DNA from 2 places in the Massilia sp. BGA-UO-ETr-WB1 genome. Region 2 is predicted to be linked to the other one. Evidence: predicted binding sites of a transcription regulator. Region 2 holds the regulator's gene; the other holds the start of a gene.
What was found. Region 2 encodes sigma-54, which starts transcription at its own class of promoters, with help from an activator protein. Its sites were predicted from a motif close to TGGCANGNAANCTGCTTT; they were not measured.
Positions count from the first base shown of each region.

Region 1: the regulator sigma-54 is predicted to act here: its motif matches at 3,977-3,994, upstream of AC56DV_RS14165 (choice-of-anchor E domain-containing protein).

Region 1 covers NZ_JCAQOT010000024.1:220,101-227,111, forward strand. Annotated here, with positions in the region: gene accD (acetyl-CoA carboxylase, carboxyltransferase subunit beta) at 1-1,031, shown strand, start outside; gene AC56DV_RS14150 (SDR family oxidoreductase) at 1,043-1,915, opposite strand; gene AC56DV_RS14155 (NADP-dependent oxidoreductase) at 1,933-2,865, opposite strand; gene AC56DV_RS14160 (LysR family transcriptional regulator) at 2,973-3,872, shown strand; gene AC56DV_RS14165 (choice-of-anchor E domain-containing protein) at 4,102-4,791, shown strand; gene AC56DV_RS14170 (alpha/beta fold hydrolase) at 4,959-5,756, opposite strand; gene AC56DV_RS14175 (CE1 family esterase) at 6,231-6,941, opposite strand.
Region 2 covers NZ_JCAQOT010000024.1:837,005-844,015, forward strand. Annotated here, with positions in the region: gene AC56DV_RS16945 (monovalent cation:proton antiporter family protein) at 1-470, opposite strand, end outside; gene AC56DV_RS16950 (KpsF/GutQ family sugar-phosphate isomerase) at 580-1,578, shown strand; gene AC56DV_RS16955 (KdsC family phosphatase) at 1,578-2,117, shown strand; gene lptC (LPS export ABC transporter periplasmic protein LptC) at 2,197-2,754, shown strand; gene lptA (lipopolysaccharide transport periplasmic protein LptA) at 2,767-3,339, shown strand; gene lptB (LPS export ABC transporter ATP-binding protein) at 3,342-4,130, shown strand; gene AC56DV_RS16975 (RNA polymerase factor sigma-54) at 4,146-5,636, shown strand; gene hpf (ribosome hibernation-promoting factor, HPF/YfiA family) at 5,706-6,062, shown strand; gene AC56DV_RS16985 (enoyl-CoA hydratase/isomerase family protein) at 6,155-7,011, shown strand, end outside.

The sequences.
Region 1 (7,011 bases), 620 kb from region 2:
GCTTCGTGCGCGGCGTGCAAGCGGCGATCGACCAGCATGTGCCCTTTATCTGCATTACCGCCAGCGGCGGCGCGCGCATGCAGGAAGGCTTGCTGTCGCTGATGCAGATGGCGAAGACCACCGCCATGCTGGCCAGGCTGGCGGAGAAGGGGCTGCCGTTCGTGTCGGTGCTGACCGATCCGACCTCCGGCGGCATCTCGGCCTCGTTCTGTTTTCTGGGCGACCTGGTGATCGCCGAGCCGAAGGCGCTGATTGCCTTTACCGGCGCGCGCGTGATCAAAAGCACGCTGGGCGTCACGCTGCCGGAAGGCTATCAGCGGCCCGAGTTCCTGCTGGAGCGCGGTGCCATCGACATGATCGTCGACCGGCGCGACATGCGCACCGAACTGGCGGCGCGCTGCGGCCTCACGGTGCGCGCGCTGCACCACTACGACAGCATCGGTTTGCTGCGGCCATCGGGGCGCGCCGATTCCGGCCATCGCCTCTACAACCGGGACGACGCCGCGCGCCTGCACCAGATCCTGGCGCTGCGCAAATTCGGCATGCCGCTGGCGGATATCGGCGCCTTCCTGGCCAGCCCGGATGCGTCGTTCGCAGACATCGTCGCGCAGCAGATCGAGGCGCTCAACCGGCAGATCGCGCAAGCGTCGGCGCAGCGGCTCACGCGCATCACGCCGGAGCTCAAGCAGTACGTGGGCGCAGCGTTCGGCGCGCACCGCCTGGCGCTGTATGCGAAGTATCTGCATGCCGACGAAGTTCAGCACATGCGCGAGCACGGCGGCAAGCATCTCCGCGAGTGGATGGGGCTGATCGTAACGGTACACCGCCACATGGCCAGCGGCGTTGCTGCCACGGACGCGTCATCGCGGACGCTGGCCTGTGAATGGATGAGGCTATTCCGTCTGCGTGCCGGCGGCGACCCCGCCACGCTGGGCAGGATCCGCATCGCCCACGAGCGCGAGCCGGCGCTGCTGACGGGCACCTGGGTCAGCGCGGCCATGCTGGACTACCTCCGCGCCGCTCAGGCTTGACCGGGGCCCGCTCAATTCACTGCGGGCGTCAGATCCGCGACGAAGTCGCGATAGCAGCGGAGAGGACGGCCCAGGAGCGCGGTCAGGCGCGCGGTATCGCCAGCTTCAGGGACCATGCCCTCGGTGAGAAAACGCTCGCTCATCAGGCGCATGTCGAAGGCCATCCAGCTCGGCATGAACTGCCGCAGGTTGTTCTCGAACCCGGCGGTGTCGTCGCCCGGATAGGCGATCGGACGGCCCAGGACTTCCGTCCAGATCGCGGCGACGTCCGCGCCGGTGAGCGTGTCCGGGCCGACGATGTTGATCCTGTCGAGCGGGAGGGGGGCCGAAGCCTGTTCGCGACGGATGAGTTCAATCGCCGCGACTTCGGCAATGTCGCGCGTGTCGGCCATGGCAAGGCCCTTGCTGCCGATCGGCATGGGGTAGACGCCGTATCCGGTCACCACGTCCTTGATCGTGAGATCGTTGCTCATGAAGTAGGCGGGGCGCAGGATGGTGGCATTCAGCCCCATCTGCTCGATCATGCGCTCGACGGCGAACTTGCCCGCAAAGTGCGGCACGTTCACGTAGCGGTCGCTATGCATCACCGACAGGTAGACGATCCGCTCGATGCCGGCTTCGCGGGCGGTATTCAGCGCGACCAGCGCCTGGGTGAATTCGTCTGGCACCACGGCGTTGAGCAGGAACAGCGTCGAGACGCCAGAGAAGGCGCTACGCAGCGAGTCGACGTCGAGCATGTCGCCCTGGACGGCGCCGACGCCAGCCGGGAAGTTGGCTTTCGAGGGATCGCGGACGAGCGCGCGCACATCGGCGCCGCGTTTGACGAGTTGTTCAACAACCTGGCGGCCGACAGTGCCGGTGGATCCGGTAACGAGTATGGTCATGATCATTGCTCCTTGGTTCAGGGATTAAATGCCACTACGGTCTTGCCGAGTTGTGGCTGGGTTCTGTTGCGTTCGATTGCCGCCGGCAGTTCTTCAAATGGCACGACGGCGCCGACCTTGGACTGCAGGCGGCCGTGCGCCACGTCCTCTGCGATCGCTTGCAGGCGCGCGGCATCGGGCGTGTTCATGAACCAGAGACCGCGCCGTCCCGCAGGCGTGCCCGCCAGGATGGCGGGCGATGCGGTACTGACGATGGCGCCATCTTCGGCCAGCACGGACCACGAGCGGCTCAGCACCTCGCCGCCAACGTAGTCGAGCACCAGGTCGATATCGCTCACCAGGCTTTCGAACCGTTCCTTGTCATACGCGATGACGTGGTCCGCACCGAGGCTGCGGACATAGCCGGCGTGGCTGTCCAGGGCGGTGGCATACACCACGGCGCCTGCCTGGTGGGCGTACTGCACCGCGAAGCCGCCCAGTCCGCCGGCCGCGCCATGGATCAGGATGCGCTGCCCGGCACGGACAGGGCCGGCAAAATTCAGGCTTTGCCAGGCGGCCACCGAGGCCACGGGCAGCGCTGCCGCTTGCACGAAAGTCAGCGCGCCGGGCATCGGGCTGAGATTGGCCTCGTTGACCGCTACCAGGTCGGCGTAGGCGCCCAATACGCCGGGCGCGCCCATTACGCGATCGCCCTTGCGCAGCCGGGTGACGCCCGCGCCCACCGCTTCGACGACGCCGGCCAGCTCGATGCCGAGGACGGCCGGCAATTGCAGCGGAAACGCATCCCGCACGTTGCCTTCGCGGACCTTCCAGTCCAGTCCATTGACGCCCGCGGCGTGGACGCGGACCAGCACCTGGCCCGTTCCCGCCACCGGCGCTTCGATCGACGAAATCTTGAGGGCGCCGGGGCCGCCATATTCGCCCAGTACAAGTGCACGAACTGTATTCATAAGAAACACCTTTAAGGTTTGGGTTGCGTAGGACCTAACAATAGGGTGTTTCAAATCTAATTCAAAGACTATAAAATCTAGATACTCTGTATCAAAATTGAGACGCCATGGATCTGAATGCACTTGAAGACTTTCAACTGGTCGCCGCTCACGGCGGTTTTGGGAAGGCCAGCCGCGCCAGCGGCAGGTCCAAGGCGACCTTGTCGCGGCGTGTCGCCGACCTGGAGGAAGCACTGGGCATCCGGCTCATCGAGCGGGGTACCCAGCGCCTGGAACTGACGGAAGCCGGCCGCCTGCTGCTAAGCAGGACCGAGGGGCCGATGCACGAAGTTGCCGAAGCGGTAGCGGCGGCGCGCGACAGCCTTGCCACGCCGCGAGGCCGTCTGCGGGTTGCGGCACCGCTTCTGTTTTCGCAAGTGGCGCTCGGACGGATTGCTGCAGGGTTTTTGGCGAGTTATCCGGAAGTACAGATCGAGGCCGTGGCCGAAGATCGTCTGGTCAATCTGGTTGACGAGCACTTCGATGTTTCCATCCGTATCAATCCCAGCAAGGACAGCACGCTGGTTGGCAGGTGTTTTGCCAAAGACCGCCTGGTGCTTGCGGCCGCACCATCGGTCCGGATGCCGACAGGCAGTGGCGACCAGCCTTTCCGGGTACCCGCCGTCGTCACGCCAAGCTATCGCGACGGCGATGTCTGGTCGGTGCGCAATGGCCAGTTCACCATCGCGCCGCAACCGGTTCTGCGCCTGTCATCGCTGCTGATGGTGCGCGACGCCATCGCTGCCGGCGCAGGGGCGGCAATGCTGCCGCAGTCCATCATCGGCAGCCAGCTTGAAAAGGGCGAGCTGGTGTCGTGGGGCATTGCGGGCGACGAAGTCGAGCTGTGGGTCCTGCACACGTCCCGCCGCCTGCAGAGCCCCAAAGTTCGCGCTTTCGTGGAATTCATGTGCAAGCAGTACCCCGGGGGATCATTCCATTCAGGTCCGATCGGCACTGGGGCTGCCTGAAACCTGGCAAAGGGGGAGCGGCACTGTCGGCAAATTTTACATCGGCAGAGGTCATATAACTTGCGATAGAGTTAAGTCTTTGTTTTTACTCAAACATTTCATTCTGGCATGAATTGTGCTCTTCGGTAACGGATGTATTCGTTAAGAATTAGATTTCCGGACGACTTCGCTTCCATAACGATACAGCCGTAGCACATCCCGACAATTTCTACTCAGCCAGAGAATTATCTTGAAAAAAATATTTGCCGCATTGGCGATCGCCGCCGCCCTGACCCCGCTTACCAGCGCCCAAGCCTCCACCATCAGCTTCTCCAACAGCAAATCCATCGCCACCACGAACTGGTCCGACGCCCTCAGTTTCGGCAAATTCGACACCAGCCTGGGCACCCTGACCTCGATCAAGTTCGACCTGAGCGGCTTGGTCCAGGGTTCGGGCAATGCGGAGAGCCAGGACGCGGCCGCTTCCGACGTTACCCTGAGCCTGGGTGCGCTGCTGGGCCTGACCCGTCCAGACGGCAGCACGCTGGTGGTGACCAACCCGCTGTTTAGCCAGGTGTTCAATTTCAGCGCCTTCGACGGCGTCATCAACTTCAGCGGCACCTCCGGCGGCAGCACCGGCGTTGTTTCGGCCAACGGCTCGAACTTCTTCGTCAGCAGCAGTGCCAGCGATTTCTCGCTGTTCTCGGCCCTGGGTGGCGGTACCATCAACCTCGGCCTGAACGCCGTCGGCAATTCGAGCGGTACCGGAGCCGGCAACCTGCTGACCCAGTTCAATACCGCCGCATCCGGTAACGTGCTGGTCACCTACACCTACACGCCAACCGGCGAAGTACCTGAGCCGGCAACCCTGGCGACGCTGATCGCCGGTCTGGGCCTGATGGGCGCCGTCCGCCGCCGCGCAAAGAAGAACGCAAAGTAACGGAACGCCTTTAAGGGCTGGCCGCAATGGCTAGCCGTGGATAAAAAAAGCCGTCTTACCGAACTCAATCGGTAAGACGGCTTTATCATTTGCTTGCACTTGCGCACACCCGCAAGCCCTGCACCGAGGGCGGCCGCCGCTTCGGCGGCATCCCTCAGCCAAACCGCTTACTTGACCTGCGCCGCTTCTTCGATCAGTTTAGCGACCGCTGCTGGATGCGAGGTCATCACCACGTGGGAGGCGCCTGGAATCGCGACGGTTTTGCGCGAGTTGGCGCGTTCCGCCATGAAGCCCAGTGCTGCAGCCGGAATGTTCTTGTCTGCAGTGCCGTAGACGAAGTAGGACGGCACGTTCTTCCAGGCCGGCGCACCCGCCGCTTCGGTCAAGGCCGCCTCGGCGATGGGACGCTGCGCAACCGCCATCAGATCGGCCTGTGCCTTCGGCACGTCGGCAGCGAACTGCTTGTGGAACTTGTCTTGCTGGATGTAGAAGTCTTTGCCGCCGTCGGCCAAGGCCACCGGCTCGGCCAGCGCGCCGCCCAGCGTGCCGCCTGGATAGCGGCCGGACAGCTCAAGCGCGGTCTCGCCCTGCTCCGGTGCAAACGCGGCCACGTACACCAGGCTCTTGACGTTCGGATGGCCGTTCGCTGCTGCCGAGATGACGGCGCCGCCGTAGGAGTGGCCCACCAGCACAACCGGACCTTTCACGCTTTGCACGATGTTGGCCACCGCATTTGCATCACCTTTTACGCTGCGCAGCGGATTTGCTGCGCCGATCACGTTGTACCCGTCTGCGCGCAACTTGGCCGCGACGCCGTTCCAGCTGGTTGCGTCGGCAAAGGCGCCGTGCACCAGGATGACGGTCGGCTTGGCGCTGGCTGCTGGCGCTGCGGACGCTGCCATAGCAGGGGCTGCGGCGGCACCGATGATCGACAGGGCGAGGGCGATGTTTTTGATGGCTTTCATGGTGAATCCTTTCGTCAACGAGTTATTTAGTTAGCTAATATATAGTGCGCTACTTGTTTGTTACTTGTTTCTTGTGTTGCGATCCATGTGAAGAAGTATAAATAGCGCACTAAATAATAGCAAGCTATTTTTATCGATTTTGTGATCGACGCAGCGGCGCGGGCGGTCAGGCGAGCGGGCGGGCAGGTCCATGTTTCAGCGCTGCTGCGCTATCGAGTAGGTCAAAGAGGGCGCCAGCGCCAGCGGGCCGTGCTTCAATTCGCCCGCAGGATAGGCCTCGGCGTGGTCGCTGCCATTCGACGACGACGTCGCTGTCCATGAAATGGAGCTAATCGCCCATGGCGGCCCGCTTGTCCTTGAAGAACGCCCACGCCTCTTCAGCCGACTCGATGTCGGCATTCTGGGCGCTGGGGAACCAGGAGAACAGGCCGGGATAGCGTTTCACCATGCTGGGTTCGGCGTGCCCGCCGCCGTCTATCTTGAACAGACGGCCAGACCGCGCCACACGGCGACGGATTCCTCCACGCTCGTCATCGGCGCGGCAAGCGAGGAAAAGATGGGGAACTGGTAGAGGAACTTGCGCCCGGTATAGGGGATGAAGGGGTCGGCCGTTCCCGCGATGAACAGGACCGGCAACGGCGTGCCGGGCTGGCCGCAATTGCTGGTGACAGGCATGGAGGCCAGCGCCACCGAGAATGCCGCCAGCCGGTGCGGGATTTCCGTCGCAACGCGGTAGGCCATCATGCCGCCCTTGGACACGCCCATGAGGTAGACCCGTGCCGGGTCTACGTTGTCTTCGGCGATGGCACGGTCGATCAGGGCGCTGATAAACGCACTGTCGTCGGATTTTGGATTGGCGGTCACGCCGGCGTAGCTGTCGTTCCAGGCGCGTTCACCACGATGCTTGCTGCCATCCGGCGCGATGACCACCAGTTGCTCGCGCTCGGCGATCTCCAGCCACAGCGACAAGGGCGACGGCGGGAAGCTCAGCCCGAGCACTTGCGCTGCGGAGGAGCCGGCGCCATGCAGCAGAACGAGCAGCGGCCGCCTGTCCGCAGCGGCGCAACTGGGCACCGTCTTCAGAATATGGCGGGTACCCTCGGGGCGGAGCAGCGTGCCGGCTTCAATGCACGCCTTGGCGGCCGTGCTGGTATCGCTGCCCTTGTAGGCGGAAAATAGAAACATTGGGTTCGTGGCTGCGAAACCTCTCAATCCTCTGATTTTTAAGGATATTTTTTGGTAAACCAACGTTTCT
Region 2 (7,011 bases):
ATGCCCATGATTTTGCGGCCGTGCTCGCTTTCCAGCTCCAGCCGCTCGGTGATCATCTTCACCACGATGGCGGTGGACGACATGGCCAGCGCGCCGCCCAGCGCGAACGCGGCCTGCCAGCTGATATGGATGCCGGGCAGCTGCCAGGCCAGCAGCCAGCCCAGCAGCATGGTGGCGGCGATGGTGGCCGTCACCTGCGCCATGCCCAGCCCGAACACGATGCCGCGCATGGCCATCAGCTTGGGCAGCGAGAATTCCAGGCCGATGGAGAACATCAGGAACACCACGCCGAACTCGGCCAGGATGTGGCTGGCTTCGCTTTGCGCGGCCAGCCCCAGCGCGTGCGGCCCGATCAGGATGCCCACCGTCAGGTAACCCAGCATGGGCGGCAGGTGCATCATCCGGAACGCCACCACGCCCAGCACGGCGCTGCCCAGCAGCAAGAGGGTCAGTTCAAGCGGTGAAAACATGCGGCGCTTCCATTTAGGGGGCTGATCCCGTTGTTTGTTAGGACTGGCAAGTTTTTTGCTTTCGCAATTCGGCTATACTTCCGGCATGAGTGTAACCGATGGAAATCCCATGCTGAAAGCTTTTGACAACAACACGGCCGAGCGCGCACTGGCGCTGGCCCGAGAAACCCTGCAGATCGAGGCGGACGCGATTACCGCCATGCACGCGCGCCTGGCCACCGACGACAGCGTCGGCAAGGCGGTCGCCCTGTTGCTGAACTGCAAAGGCCGCGTTGTGGTGTCCGGCATCGGCAAATCCGGCCATATCGCGCGCAAGATCGCCGCCACGCTGGCCTCCACCGGCACCCCGGCGCTGTTCGTGCACCCGGCCGAGGCCGCGCACGGCGACCTGGGCATGGTGACGGCGGAAGACGCCTTCATCGCCATCTCCTATTCCGGCGAAAGCTCGGAGCTGATGGCCATCCTGCCGGTGGTCAAGCGCATGGGCAGCACCCTCATTTCCATGACCGGCAAGCCCGGCTCGAGCCTGGCCAAGCTGGCCGACGTGCACCTGGACGTGTCGGTGGCCAAGGAAGCCTGCCCGATGAACCTGGCGCCCACCGCCAGCACCACCGTCACCCTGGCGCTGGGCGACGCGCTGGCCGTGGCGCTGCTGGACCTGCGCGGCTTCAAGGAAGAGGACTTCGCCCGTTCGCACCCGGGCGGCGCGCTGGGCCGCCGCCTGCTGACCCATGTGCGCGACGTGATGCGCAGCGGCGACGCCATCCCGTCCGTGGGCCTGGACACCCGCCTGCCGGACGCGCTGCTGGAAATCACCCAGAAGGGCATGGGCATGACCGCCATCGTCGATGCGGACAACCGCCCGGTGGGCGTGTTCACCGACGGCGACCTGCGCCGCATGATCGAAAAAGTGCAGGACTTCAGCAAGGTCATCATCCGCGATGTGATGCATGCCAATCCGCGCAGCATTTCGCCTGATAAGCTGGCGGTGGACGCGGTGGCCATCATGGAGCAGTTCCGCATCAACCAGATGCTGGTGGTGGACGCGGACGGCAAGCTGGCCGGCGCGCTGCACATCCACGACCTGACGCGCGCCAAGGTGATCTGATGAACAAGGCCTACAATCTGGAAAACGTGGCGCGCGCGGCCAACATCAAGCTGATGATTTTCGACGTGGACGGCGTGCTCACCGACGGCAGCCTGCATTACGGCCCGGACGGCGAAGTGATGAAGACCTTCAACGTGCAGGACGGCCTGGGCATCAAGCTGCTGCAGGAAGCGGGCATCCTGACGGCCATCATCAGCGCGCGCCGTTCGCCGCAGGTGACGGCCCGCGCGCGCGACCTGGGCATCGAGTTCGTGCACCAGGGCGGACACGACAAGCTGACCCCGTTCAACGACCTGCTGGCCAAGACCGGCCTGGCCGCCGAGCAGGTGTGCTTCATCGGCGACGACGTGGTGGACCTGGTGATCCTGAAACGCGTCGGCTTCGCGGTGGGCGTGCCGAACGGCCGCGCCGACGTGCTGAGCCGCGTGCACCACGTGACCGAGGCCGGCGGCGGACGCGGCGCGGTGCGCGAGGTGTGCGAATTCGTGCTGCGCGCCACCGGCAATTACGATAAGGTCATGGCCCAGTTCCTGGTGTGAGCAGACGGGTCCGAGAAGATAAGATAGTGAGACATGCGTAAATATGCGTAAACGAACCGCACACCGCTGGCGCTTGAGCATGACCCTGGTCATCGCGGTCTTTGTCGCCTTCGGCACGTTCTGGCTGCTGCAGCTGCTGAACCGGGGCGAAGAGGACATGCTGGCCGACAAGCGCCTGAACGAGCCCGATTACATCATCGACCAGTTCAGCGTGGTGCGCATGACCAAGGAAGGCAAGCCGAGCTACATCGTGGCCGGCGACAAGCTGGTGCACCGCCCGATCGACGACTCGTCCGAGATCGACAAGCCGCTGGTGCGCAATTTGAGCAGCACCCATCCGCCGATGGACATCACGGCGGAGCGCGCCCGCGTGGACGAGAACAACACGCGCGTGAAGTTGCAGGGCAATGTGAAGATAGACCGCGCGGCGCAGGGCAAGAGCCAGGCGATGCGGATGACGACGCAGGCGCTCACCGTCTACCCGGACGAGGACCGCATGGAAACCGACCAGCCGGTGCAGATCGTGCAGGGCGGCGCCACCGCCACCGGCTCCGGCATGAAGGCGAACAACGCCACGCGCCAGGTTGAACTGCAGGGGCGCGGGCGGATCGTGTATCCGCCGGCGCAAACCAAATAAGTGAATGGACAGATGATGAAAAAACTCCTGATTTCGGCCCTGCTGCTGTGCGCGGCCGGGCTGGTGCAGGCCGAGAAGGCCGACTCCACCAAGCCCACGCTGATCGACTACGACAACGCCGACGTCGACGACGTCAAGCAGGTCAGCACCTTCACCGGCAACGTGGTGCTCACGCGCGGCACGCTGCTGATGAAGGCGGCCAAGGCGGTGGTCACCAAGGACCCGGAAGGCTACCAGTACGTGACGCTGACCAGCACCGGCGGCAAGCCGACCACCTTCCGCCAGAAGCGCGACGGCGAAGGCGACCAGTGGATGGAAGGCGAGGCCGAGCGCATTGAATACGACGGCAAGAACGAGCTGGTCAAGCTGTTCGTGCACGCCAAGGTGCGCCGCCTGGAAGGCAGCAAGCCGAGCGACGAAGTGTCCGGCGAGTTCATTTCCTACGACAGCCGGCGCGAGCAGTTCAGCGTGCGCAACACCGCCAGCGGCGAGGGCAAGCCCGGCGGCGGCCGCGGCACCATGGTGATCCAGCCGTCCACGCCCAAGCCTGCAGCACCGGCGCAGCCACCGGCGGCGGGGAAATAACGATGGCCGACGCAACCCCAAGCACCGCAGGCAACCCAGCCGCGCCAGGCTGCACCAGCACCCTGGTGGTGCGCGGCCTGCAGAAAACCTACGGCAAACGCCAGGTGGTGCATGACGTGTCGCTGCAGGTCGAATGCGGCGAAGTGGTGGGCCTGCTGGGCCCCAACGGCGCCGGCAAGACCACCTCCTTCTACATGATCGTCGGCCTGGTGCCGTCGGACGCGGGCAGCATCGACATCGCCGGCGTGGACGTGTCGAGCATGCCGATCCACCAGCGCGCCACCCTGGGCCTGTCCTACCTGCCGCAGGAGGCGTCGGTGTTCCGCAAGCTGACGGTGGAGGACAACATCCGCGCCGTGCTGGAGATCCAGCGCGTCAACGGCAAGGCCTTGAAGAAGGCCGAGATCGACGAGCGCCTGGACCGCCTGCTGGCCGACCTGCAGATCGAGAAGCTGCGCGAGAACCAGGCGCTGTCGCTGTCGGGCGGCGAGCGCCGCCGGGTGGAGATCGCACGCGCGCTGGCCACCAATCCGCGCTTCGTGCTGCTGGACGAGCCGTTCGCCGGCGTCGATCCGATCGCCGTGATCGAGATCCAGCGCATCGTGCGCTTCCTCAAGGAGCGCGGCATCGGCGTGCTGATCACCGACCACAACGTGCGCGAGACGCTGGGCATCTGCGACCGCGCCTACATCATCAACCAGGGCAGCGTGCTGGCGTCCGGCCGCCCGGACGACATCATCGCCGACGAATCGGTGCGGCGCGTCTACCTCGGCGAACACTTCCGCATGTAATTCGTGAATTAGCCCATGAAACAGTCACTGCAACTCCGCACCTCTCAGCACCTGGCGCTGACGCCGCAACTGCAGCAGTCGATCCGATTGCTGCAGCTGTCCACGCTGGAGCTGCACCAGGAACTGGAACAGCTGCTGGGCGAGAACCCCTTGCTCGAGCGGCTGGACGACCCGCTGGACCGCTCGTTGCGCCTGCTGGGCGACGGCGCCATCAACCAGACCCAGCCTAACGGCGCGGACGCGTCGCCGGCCGAAGTGGGCGCGCCGGCGCAGGACAGCGCGCCGGCCGGCGAGGGCGATCCCTTCGAGGGCGCGGGCGGCGACGGCGACAGCGCCAGCGGCGCCGAGGCCGACACCGACTGGAGCGACGCCGGCCGCAGCAAGGCGCCGGACGACGAGGACTCGCGCCCGCAGCTCGAAGCGAGCCACTGCACCCTGCGCGAGCACCTGATGGAGCAGATGCGCGTGACCGTGCAGCAGCCGCGCGACCGCGTGCTGATGGAACTGATCATCGACGCGCTGGACGAGAACGGCTACCTGGAAGAGCCGCTGGAAGAGATCCACGCGCGCCTGCCGGAAGAGGCGGACGTGGAGCTGGAAGAGCTGCGGACGGCGCTCACGCTGCTGCAAAGTTTCGACCCCATCGGCGTGGGCGCGCGCAGCGCCTCCGAGTGCCTGGCGCTGCAGATCAAGCGCATGCCCGGCGTGCCTTTGGTGACGCGCCGCATGGCCATCTGCATCGTGGAAAAGCACCTGGCCTGGTTCGCGCAGCGCGAATTCAACAAGCTGAAAAAAGCCCTCGACTGCGACGATGAAGACCTGCGCGAAGCGCAGGCGGTGATCCGCCAGTGCAATCCGCATCCGGGCGCCGAGTTCGCCTCCGACGTGTCCGACTACGTGGTGCCGGACGTGATCGTGAAGAAGGCGCGCAACGGCTGGCAGGTCACCTTGAACAACGACGTGATGCCGCGCCTGCGCGTGAACGCGCTGTACGCCAACATGCTCAAGCAAGGCAAGGGCGAGTCGGCGATGGGCGCGCAGCTGCAGGAAGCCAAGTGGCTGATCAAGAATATGCGCCAGCGTTTCGACACCATCCTGCGCGTGGCGCAAGCGATAGTAGAAAGACAAAAGAACTTTTTCAGCCATGGCGCGGTCGCCATGAGACCCCTTGTGTTGCGTGAAATTGCTGATACACTGGGACTACACGAGAGCACTATTTCTCGCGTAACAACTCAGAAATACATGCTGACTCCGCATGGGATGTTTGAGTTGAAATATTTCTTTGGCAGTCACGTCGCCACCGAAGCAGGAGGAGAAGCATCCTCGACGGCGATACGGGCGCTGATTGTGCAATTGACAGGAGCTGAAGACCCGAAAAATCCTTTATCCGACAGTAAGATTGCGGACATGCTGGGTGAACAGGGCATGGTAATTGCGCGACGGACTGTTGCCAAATATCGCGAAGCCCTGAAAATCCCTCCGGTAAGTCTGCGTAAAGCTTTGTAGTTTTACTTGGGTTCCCCTGCGCTCCAATAACATTCGACAGCGTATGAGCCCTTATCTTTAGGAGTGTGTATGAATCTCACCATCAGTGGACATCATCTCGAAGTGACCCCCGCCATCCGTGAATACGTGCAGAACAAGCTGGAACGGGTCAAGCGCCATTTCGATCAAGTTATTGATATTGCTGTCATCCTGACTGTAGATAACCTCACCGAGAAAGACAAAAGGCAAAAGGCCGAAATCAATCTGCGCATGTCCGGCAAGACCGTGTACGTGGAAAGCCTGTCGCAAGACCTGTATGCTGCCATCGATACGCTGATCGACAAACTGGACCGCCAAGTCATGAAGTACAAAGCCAAAGTGCAGGAGCATGGCCACGACGCCATCAAGCATCTGCCGGACACGTACGAACCTGCCCCGACCGCGTAAAGGTCAGCGGCACTCCCAACAAAGGGCGCATCTGGCGCCCTTTTTTGCGCCCGCGCTAAAATGGTGCTCTAACAATTCCAGAGACATCCAGCATGAGCGAGCACGTCCTTACCCAGGTTGCCAACGGCACCGGCTTCATCACCCTCGACCGCCCCAAGGCGCTCAATTCCCTTTCCCTGGCCATGGTGCGCAGCCTGACGGCCGCGCTGCTGGCCTGGCGCGACGACAGTGCCGTGGCCGCCGTGGTGATACGCAGCAGCAGCGAGAAAGCCCTGTGCGCCGGCGGCGACATCCGCTTCTTCCACCAGGTGGGCAACGCCACGCCGCAGGGCGGCAGCGCGCTGCTGGAGGACTTCTTCACCGAGGAGTACGCGCTCAACCACCTGATCCACTATTACCCTAAACCGTATATCGCATTAATGGACGGCGTGGTGATGGGCGGCGGCATGGGCATCGCGCAGGGCGGCCCCGGCTGCGGCGTGCGCATCGTCACGGACCGCACGAAAATGGCCATGCCGGAAGTGAACATCGGCTTGTTCCCGGACGTGGGCGGCAGCCATTTCCTGTCGCACGCGCCGGGCAGCCTGGGGCGCTACCTGGGCCTGACCGGGCTGACCGTGGGCGCGGCGGATGCGCTCTACGTGGGCCTGGCGGACCATTACGTGCCGGCCGATGCGTGGGACGCGCTGCGCGGCCTGCTGGAGGCGGCGCCGGGCGCCGGGCTGCGCGACGCCATCGCAGCCTTCGCCGCGCCGTTCCAGGCCGGCAAAGGCGTGCTGGAGGCCGAGCGCGCCGCGATTGAGCGCCACTTCGCGGCGGACAGCGTGGCGGCCATCATGGCCTCGCTGGCGGCGGACGAAGGCGCGTTCGCGCAGGCGGCGCTGAAGGCCATGCAAAGCCGCTCGCCGCTGATGATGTGCGTGACCCTGGAGCTGCTGAACCGCGGCGC